Regions from separate parts of the Enterobacter sp. Taxon_2 genome, predicted to be linked through region 1. Evidence: predicted binding sites of a transcription regulator. Region 1 holds the regulator's gene; each other region holds the start of a gene.
The links. The regulator sigma-54, encoded in region 1, starts transcription at its own class of promoters, with help from an activator protein. The targets are predictions, from matches to a motif close to GTTGGCACANNTTTCGCTNT.

Region 1 (3,251 bases):
CCCAGTCTCTCGATATGCAGGGCAACGTCGTCACCTTCACGGGTAACGTCGTCATGACTCAGGGCACCATCAAAATCAACGCCGACAAAGTGGTCGTGACCCGTCCGGGTGGCGAGCAGGGCAAAGAGATCATTGATGGTTATGGTAACCCGGCCACCTTCTACCAGATGCAGGACAACGGCAAGCCGGTGAAAGGTCACGCTACGCACATGCACTATGAGCTGGCGAAGGACCTGGTCATCCTGACCGGTAATGCGTACCTGGAACAGCTGGACAGCAACATTACCGGCGACCAGATTACCTATCTGGTAAAAGAGCAAAAAATGCAGGCCTCCAGCGAGAAAGGCAAACGCGTCACCACCGTACTGGTTCCGTCGCAGCTGCAGGATAAAGGCAAAGGCCAGGCCCCGGCACAGAAGAAGAGTAACTAATTCGTTATGGCAACATTAACTGCAAAAAATCTCGCGAAGGCCTATAAGGGCCGCCGTGTCGTAGAAGATGTCAGTCTGACCGTCAACTCCGGCGAAATTGTAGGGCTACTTGGCCCTAACGGTGCGGGTAAAACCACCACTTTCTACATGGTCGTTGGCATTGTGCCGCGCGATGCTGGCAACATTGTCATTGACGATGAAGACATCAGTCTTCTGCCGCTGCACGCGCGCGCACGTCGCGGGATCGGCTACCTGCCGCAGGAAGCCTCCATTTTCCGTCGTCTTAGCGTTTACGATAACCTGATGGCGGTCCTGCAAATTCGTAACGATCTGACCAGCGAACAGCGTCAGGATCGTGCCAACGAGCTGATGGAAGAGTTCCACATTGAGCATCTGCGCGACAGCCTCGGTCAGGCTCTCTCCGGGGGCGAACGCCGTCGTGTTGAGATTGCCCGTGCGCTGGCCGCAAACCCGAAGTTTATCCTTCTGGATGAACCGTTTGCGGGCGTTGACCCGATCTCGGTTATCGACATTAAACGTATCATTGAACACCTGCGTGACAGCGGGCTTGGCGTACTGATCACCGACCACAACGTCCGTGAAACGCTGGCCGTGTGTGAACGCGCGTATATTGTGAGCCAGGGCAATCTGATCGCCCACGGTACGCCGCAGCAGATCCTCGAAGACGATCATGTTAAGCGCGTCTATCTTGGGGAAGACTTCAGACTCTGATAGGGTAGAGGTAACGTAACGCCGAACCGGAGAAAAATGCTCTGAACATGAAGCAAGGTTTGCAATTAAGGCTCAGCCAACAACTGGCGATGACGCCGCAGCTACAGCAGGCAATTCGCCTGTTGCAACTGTCCACGTTAGAACTTCAGCAGGAGCTCCAGCAGGCGCTGGACAGCAACCCCCTGCTGGAACAAACCGATCTTCATGACGAGGTAGATACCCAGCAATCGCAGGAGACAGAAGCGCTCGACACCGCGGATGCACTCGAACAAAAAGAGATGCCGGACGAGCTTCCGCTGGATGCCAGCTGGGATGAAATCTACACCGCCGGAACCCCTTCCGGTACGCGTGCAGACTACCAGGATGATGAGCTACCGGTCTACCAGGGCGAAACCACCCAGTCACTGCAGGATTACCTGATGTGGCAGGTGGAACTTACTCCCTTCTCCGATACCGACCGCGCGATTGCCACCTCAATTGTCGATGCCGTTGACGACACTGGCTATTTGACCGTCACGCTGGACGATATTCTGGAAAGCATGGGCGACGACGAGATAGAGCTTGAGGAAGTTGAAGCCGTTCTGAAGCGCATCCAGCGTTTCGATCCAGTAGGCGTGGCCGCAAAAGATCTGCGCGACTGCCTACTGATCCAGCTTTCTCAGTTCAGCAAAGAGACGCCGTGGCTCGACGAGGCGCGCTTAATCATCAGCGATCATCTGGATCTGCTGGCGAACCACGATTTCCGCTCCCTGATGCGCGTCACGCGCCTGAAGGAAGAGGTGCTGAAAGAAGCGGTGAATCTGATCCAGTCGCTCGATCCGCGCCCGGGACAGTCGATCCAGACCAGCGAGCCCGAGTACGTCATCCCGGATGTGCTGGTCAGAAAACACAATGGCCGCTGGGTCGTTGAACTGAATTCAGACAGCATCCCTCGTCTGCAAATCAACCAGCAGTATGCCTCCATGTGCACCAGCGTGCGTAACGACTCCGACAATCAATATATTCGTAGCAATTTGCAGGAAGCGCGATGGCTGATCAAAAGTCTGGAGAGCCGAAATGATACGCTGCTACGCGTCAGCCGCTGTATTGTCGAACAGCAGCAGGCGTTCTTTGAGCAGGGCGAAGAGTATATGAAACCGATGGTACTGGCGGATATCGCCCAGGCCGTCGAAATGCATGAATCAACCATTTCCCGTGTCACCACGCAGAAGTATCTGCACAGTCCACGCGGTATTTTTGAGCTTAAGTATTTCTTCTCCAGCCATGTGAATACCGAGGGCGGCGGCGAAGCGTCGTCAACGGCCATTCGTGCCCTGGTGAAGAAGTTGATCGCCGCGGAGAATCCCGCGAAGCCACTAAGCGACAGTAAGTTAACCACCATGCTGTCCGATCAGGGTATTATGGTGGCACGTCGTACTGTTGCGAAGTATCGAGAGTCTTTATCCATTCCGCCGTCCAACCAGCGTAAACAGCTGGTCTGACACAACCGATAAGGAAGACACTATGCAGCTCAACATCACTGGACAAAACGTCGAAATTACTGAGGCTTTACGCGACTTTGTGAACGCGAAGTTTGCAAAACTCGAGCAGTATTTCGAAAGGATCAATCAGGTCTATATTGTGTTGAAAGTGGAGAAAGTGACTCATATCTCGGATGCCACCCTGCATGTTAACGGGGGTGAACTGCATGCCAGTGCGGAAGGGCAAGACATGTACGCTGCTATCGACGGCTTGATTGATAAGCTTGCACGACAGCTCAATAAACATAAAGATAAACTGAAACAACACTAATTGTCCGGGCAGTTAACGGGTGCAGGACGGCCTGTTGTGAAACACAACAGGCCATTTGTACAGTTAGCGCTTAGGTGAAATTATGATGAACAACGATTCCGCTCTTCAACTGAGCAATGTCCTTAACCAGGAATGTACCCGCAGTGCGGTTCACTGCCAGAGCAAAAAACGTGCGCTGGAGATCATCAGTGAACTGGCCGCAAAACAGCTGGGCCTGCCGCCGCAGGTGGTGTTCGAAGCGATTCTGACCCGTGAAAAGATGGGCAGTACCGGTATCGGCAACGGCATCGCGATCCC
Region 2 (3,251 bases), 1.8 Mb from region 1:
TTGGCGGGCTGGTGATGCAGGCCTTTGGCCACCTCCCGGCGCGTGGAGAGACCGTTGACATCGACGGTTACCAGTTCAAAGTAGCCATGGCCGACAGCCGACGTATTATACAGGTTCACGTCAGAACGCCGGACGACTCACCGGTGCCAAAACTGGAAGATTAATGTAAATGGCATTTGCCCCATTGCTTGAACGCCAGCGCGTCCGTTTGCTGCTGGCGCTGTTACTCGGAGCCAGCGGTACGCTGGCTTTTTCTCCTTACGATATCTGGCCCGCGGCCATTCTCTCCCTGATGGGGCTTCAGGGTCTGACCCTGAACCGTCGTCCGGTACAGGCTGCCGCTATCGGCTACTTCTGGGGGCTGGGGCTGTTTGGCTCAGGCATCAACTGGGTTTATGTCAGCATCGCCCAGTTTGGCGGTATGCCTGGCCCGGTAAACGTCTTCCTGGTGGTACTGCTCGCCGCCTATCTCTCGCTCTATACCGGTCTGTTCGCCGGCATCCTTTCTCGCCTGTGGCCCAAAACCAACTGGCTGCGCGTCGCCATTGCCGCGCCGGTGGTCTGGCAGGTAACCGAGTTCCTGCGCGGTTGGGTGCTGACCGGCTTCCCGTGGCTGCAGTTCGGCTACAGCCAGATTGACGGCCCGCTGAAAGGCCTGGCACCGGTAATGGGTGTTGAAGCTATCAACTTCCTGCTGATGGTCGTGAGCGGCCTGCTGGTATTAGCGCTGGTCACGCGCGGCTGGAAACCGCTGGCTGTGGCGCTGGTGCTGTTCGCCCTGCCCTTCCCGCTGCGCTATATCCAGTGGTTCACGCCTGAGCCCGATCGCGCCATGCGGGTTTCCATGGTGCAGGGGAATATCCCGCAGTCCATGAAGTGGGACGAAAAAGAGCTGCTGAATACGCTGAAGATCTACGCCAACGCCACCGAAGAGGTGATGGGTAAATCGCAGCTGATTATCTGGCCGGAGTCTGCGATCCCCGATCTGGAAATTAACCAGCAGCCGTTCCTCAACATGATGAACGACCTGCTGCTGGCCCGCGGCAGCACGCTGATCACCGGGATTGTCGATGCGCGTCTGAATCAGCAGAACCGCTACGACACCTACAACACCATCATTACGCTCGGCAAAGACAGCGAATACAGCTACCACTCCACTGACCGATACAACAAGAACCACCTGGTGCCATTTGGTGAATTTGTGCCGCTGGAATCGATTCTGCGCCCGCTGGCCCCGTTCTTTGATTTGCCGATGTCCTCCTTCAGCCGCGGACCGTACGTTCAGCCTCAGCTGCACGCGCACGGCGCTGCCCTGACGCCGGCTATCTGCTACGAAATCATTCTCGGCGAGCAGGTGCGCGATAACTTCCGCCCGGATACTGACTATCTGCTGACCATCTCCAACGATGCCTGGTTTGGTAAGTCAATTGGCCCGTGGCAGCACTTCCAGATGGCACGTATGCGCTCCCTGGAGCTGGCGCGTCCGCTGCTGCGCAGCACCAACAACGGCATCACCGCCGTGATTGGTCCTCAGGGTGAAATTCAGGCGATGATCCCGCAGTTTACCCGTGAGGTACTGACCGCTAACGTCACGCCGACCACGGGACTGACGCCATACGCCCGTACAGGCAACTGGTCGCTGTGGATACTGACCGTGCTGTTCGGCTTTGGCGCGGTGCTGATGAGCCTGCGTCAGCGTCGTAAATAACCTTCCCTTCTGTTGCCGGGTGGCGCTGACGCTTACCCGGCAAATCCTCCCAAACTCCCATTCTGGCACGCCTATTGCTTTGTTTATTCAGGTAAACGCAGTTTGGCTTGATGTGCAACTTTGTCGCACCAGCGTAGATCATCGGTAGCACCGAAACGGTGCAACGGGAGATATTTGCCTCTGAATGGTGCGGCGCGCTTCGCAAAAATAAACAATAACGCAGCAAAATCTTTACATTAAGCCAGACTAAATGTTAACAAGCTTGCATAACACTGCACTCGCATTGCGCGAGATATAACAACATCACAATGGGTATCAATGCGTCGCTGGCGCTGATAAAAAAGGAGTTGGGTATGCAATTACGTAAACTGGCCACAGCAATGCTGGTTATGGGAATGTCTGCTGGCGTGGTTCACGCTGAAGATGCGCCTGCAGCAGGCAGCACTCTCGACAAGATTGCCAAAAACGGCGTCATCGTGGTCGGCCACCGTGAATCTTCTGTCCCGTTCTCTTACTACGACAACACGCAAAAAGTCGTGGGCTATTCACAGGATTACTCCAACGCTATCGTTGAAGCCGTGAAGAAAAAGCTGAACAAACCTGACCTGCAGGTGAAGCTGATCCCTATCACTTCACAAAACCGTATTCCACTGTTGCAAAACGGCACCTTTGACTTCGAGTGTGGCTCCACCACCAACAACCTTGAGCGTCAGAAACAGGCTGCCTTCTCGGACACCATCTTTGTCGTGGGCACCCGTCTGCTGACGAAGAAAGGCGGCGACATTAAAGACTTCGCTGATCTGAAAGGCAAAGCGGTTGTTGTCACCTCCGGTACCACCTCAGAAGTGCTGCTGCACAAGCTGAACGACGAGAAAAAAATGGATATGCGCATCATCAGCGCGAAAGACCATGGCGACTCCTTCCGTACCCTGGAAAGCGGTCGTGCCGTCGCGTTTATGATGGATGATGCCCTGCTGGCGGGCGAGCGTGCGAAAGCGAAGAAACCTGACAACTGGGATATCGTCGGCACCGCGCAGTCGAAAGAAGCCTACGGCTGTATGCTGCGTAAAGACGACCCGCAGTTCAAAAAGCTGATCGATGACACCATCGCTCAGGTGCAGACCTCCGGCGAAGCGGAAAAATGGTTCGACAAGTGGTTCAAGAACCCGATTCCACCAAAAAATCTCAACATGAATTTTGAACTGTCTGACGACATGAAAGCGCTGTTCAAATCTCCAAATGACAAGGCTCTTAACTAATTAGAACAACAGGGGCGGGATCTCCTGCCCTCTCGATTGTCGGGAAGCATGGACAGACTATACGTTGAGTGGTCGTTCCCCACTCAGCGCGAAAAATGAGCTTCTCACCAATCTTCGAGGGTAGCGCTGCTACCCTTTTTTTTCTGGAGTTTATTATGTCAATCGACTGGAACTGGGGCATATTCCTGCAACAAGCCCCGTTCGGCAACATCACCTATCTTGGCTGGCTGTGGAGCGGCTTTCAGGTCACCGTGGCATTATCGATAACGGCGTGGATCATCGCG
Region 3 (3,251 bases), 490 kb from region 1:
CCGCTTCAGCGATGTCGCTCTCGATACGCTCAAGACCCAGGTGAGTCAGCACTTTACCAACTTTACCGTTACGGGTTTTGCCTTCGCTATCGATGATAGTAACCTGCTGGTTAGGCTTCACTTTACCGCGCTTGATACGACCAATGCCGATTACGCCAACGTAGTTGTTGTAGTCGAGCTGAGAGATCTGCATCTGCAGGGTACCGTCGAGATCGACGTTTGGCGCAGGAACACGGTCAACAATCGCCTGATACAGCGGGGTCATGTCTTCAGCCATGTCTTCGTGGTCCAGACCTGCGATACCGTTCAGCGCAGAGGCGTAAACGATAGGGAAGTCCAGCTGCTCGTCGGTCGCGTCGAGGTTAACGAACAGGTCGAAGACCTGGTCAACAACCCAGTCAGGACGCGCGCCAGGGCGGTCAACTTTGTTGATAACAACGATTGGCTTCAGACCATGGGCAAAAGCTTTTTTGGTCACGAAGCGCGTCTGTGGCATTGGGCCATCCATTGCGTCAACGACCAGCAGAACGGAGTCTACCATGGACATTACACGTTCAACTTCACCACCGAAGTCGGCGTGCCCTGGGGTATCAACGATGTTGATACGGTAGTCATTCCATTTAATCGCGGTGTTTTTCGCGAGGATGGTAATCCCACGCTCTTTCTCCAAATCGTTGGAGTCCATCACGCGTTCTTGGGTTTCGGCACGCGCATCAAACGTACCGGATTGCTGCAGCAGCTTGTCAACCAGGGTAGTTTTACCATGGTCTACGTGCGCGATGATGGCGATGTTACGCAAATTTTCGATCACAACTTTGCCTCAGGCATTTAGAAATAGCGCGTTATTGTACACGGATTAATCGCACTACAAAACAGGATCACAAACATCCCCCGCAAACAAGTCATGCAGGGATGCTTTGTGATCGCTTTCACGGAGCGGTAAAAGGGCTCTTTAACGTAAATTGCACCAATATGGTGCTCAATGTTCACATTGAAGCACTATACTGGTGCAACAAATCCATCGTGGTGCAGCCCTTTTGCACTATGGTGCGCATGATAACGCCTTTTTGGGGTGTTTTAAAAGTTGGCACAGATTTCGCTTTATAAAAAATACATGGCACCAGCCAGTACAAACAGAAATTGAAGACCTCGTTACCACGACGACAATGACCAATCTGGAGAGTTAAGTATGTCCGCTGAACACGTTTTGACGATGCTGAACGAACATGAAGTGAAGTTTGTTGATCTGCGCTTCACCGATACCAAAGGTAAAGAACAGCACGTCACAATCCCTGCTCATCAGGTGAACGCCGAATTCTTCGAAGAAGGCAAAATGTTTGACGGCTCCTCCATTGGTGGCTGGAAAGGCATTAACGAATCCGACATGGTTCTGATGCCGGACGCAACCACTGCGCTCATTGACCCGTTCTTCGAAGAACCAACCCTGATCATCCGTTGCGACATCCTCGAGCCAGGCACGCTGCAGGGCTACGACCGTGACCCACGTTCTATCGCAAAACGCGCTGAAGAGTACCTGCGTTCTACCGGCATCGCAGACACCGTTCTGTTCGGACCAGAGCCAGAGTTCTTCCTGTTTGACGACATCCGTTTCGGCGCTTCAATTTCTGGTTCCCACGTGGCTATCGATGACATCGAAGGCGCATGGAACTCTTCCACCAAATACGAAGGTGGTAACAAAGGTCACCGTCCTGGCGTGAAAGGCGGCTACTTCCCGGTTCCTCCGGTCGATTCTTCACAGGACATCCGTTCTACCATGTGTATGATCATGGAAGAGATGGGCCTGGTTGTTGAAGCGCACCACCACGAAGTGGCGACGGCTGGTCAGAACGAAATCGCTACCCGCTTTAACACCATGACCAAGAAAGCGGATGAGATTCAGATTTACAAATACGTTGTGCACAACGTTGCGCACCGTTTCGGTAAAACCGCGACCTTCATGCCAAAACCAATGTTTGGCGATAACGGTTCCGGTATGCACTGCCACATGTCTCTGTCCAAGAACGGTACCAACCTGTTCTCTGGCGACAAATATGCCGGTCTGTCCGAGCAGGCGCTGCATTACATCGGTGGTGTTATCAAACACGCTAAAGCGATCAACGCCCTGGCGAACCCAACCACTAACTCCTACAAGCGTCTGGTCCCGGGCTACGAAGCGCCAGTGATGCTGGCCTACTCTGCACGTAACCGTTCTGCTTCTATCCGTATTCCTGTGGTGGCGTCTCCTAAAGCACGTCGTATCGAAGTGCGCTTCCCGGATCCAGCGGCTAACCCATACCTGTGCTTCGCAGCACTGCTGATGGCCGGTCTGGACGGTATTAAGAACAAGATCCACCCGGGCGAAGCGATGGACAAAAACCTGTACGACCTGCCGCCAGAAGAAGCGAAAGAGATCCCACAGGTTGCTGGCTCTCTGGAAGAAGCCCTGCAGGCGCTGGACGCAGACCGCGAGTTCCTGACTGCAGGTGGTGTGTTCACTGATGAAGCGATTGACGCTTACATCGCCCTGCGTATTGAAGAGAACGACCGTGTGCGTATGACGCCACACCCGGTTGAGTTCGAACTGTACTACAGCGTTTAATAAAGTTGTTTTACCCGGCGTGACAAGCGCCGGGGTAGTTGCCGTGGAAACTTTTAGCCCATCTCCGGATGGGCTTTTTTCTCCACCAACAACCTGATCTCACGCGCTATTTACGCCGAAAACGCTATACTGCACTAAAACAGTGCAACAACTCCAGGAGACTGCTGAATGGCAACTGGCACGCTGCCCGATGCTGGGCAGATCCTCAATTCTTTGATTAACAGCATTTTGCTGGTCGATGACGAGCTGGCCGTTCATTACGCCAACCCGGCGGCGCAGCAGCTGCTCGCCCAAAGCGCACGTAAACTGTTCGGCACCCCGCTTCCTGAACTCCTGAGCTATTTTTCGCTGAATATTGGCCTGATGCAGGAAAGTTTGCAGGCTGGCCAGGGGTTTACCGATAACGAAGTGACGCTGGTGATCGACGGGCGCTCGCACATTCTGTCGCTGACCGCGCAGCGTCTTCCCGATGGGATGATCCTGCTGGAAATGGCGCCGATGGATAATCAGCGTCGACTGAGCCAGGAGCAGCTTCAGCATGCGCAGCAAATTGCCGCCCGTGACCTGGTGCGCGGTCTGGCGCATGAAATCAAAAACCCGTTGGGTGGATTACGCGGCGCGGCGCAGCTTCTGACCAAGGCACTCCCCGATC

Region 2: the regulator sigma-54 is predicted to act here: its motif matches at 1,770-1,789, upstream of AC4IC4_RS05910 (amino acid ABC transporter substrate-binding protein).
Region 3: the regulator sigma-54 is predicted to act here: its motif matches at 1,084-1,103, upstream of glnA (glutamate--ammonia ligase).

Annotation. Positions count from the first base shown of each region.
Region 1 covers NZ_CM178024.1:4,285,378-4,288,628, forward strand. The annotation lists gene lptA (lipopolysaccharide ABC transporter substrate-binding protein LptA) at 1-431, shown strand, start outside; gene lptB (LPS export ABC transporter ATP-binding protein) at 438-1,163, shown strand; gene rpoN (RNA polymerase factor sigma-54) at 1,211-2,644, shown strand; gene hpf (ribosome hibernation promoting factor) at 2,667-2,954, shown strand; gene ptsN (PTS IIA-like nitrogen regulatory protein PtsN) at 3,037-3,251, shown strand, end outside.
Region 2 covers NZ_CM178024.1:1,269,175-1,272,425, reverse strand. The annotation lists gene corC (CNNM family magnesium/cobalt transport protein CorC) at 1-164, shown strand, start outside; gene lnt (apolipoprotein N-acyltransferase) at 170-1,708, shown strand; gene AC4IC4_RS05910 (amino acid ABC transporter substrate-binding protein) at 2,062-2,967, shown strand; gene AC4IC4_RS05905 (amino acid ABC transporter permease) at 3,123-3,251, shown strand, end outside.
Region 3 covers NZ_CM178024.1:4,775,812-4,779,062, forward strand. The annotation lists gene typA (ribosome-dependent GTPase TypA) at 1-811, opposite strand, end outside; gene glnA (glutamate--ammonia ligase) at 1,190-2,599, shown strand; gene glnL (nitrogen regulation protein NR(II)) at 2,768-3,251, shown strand, end outside.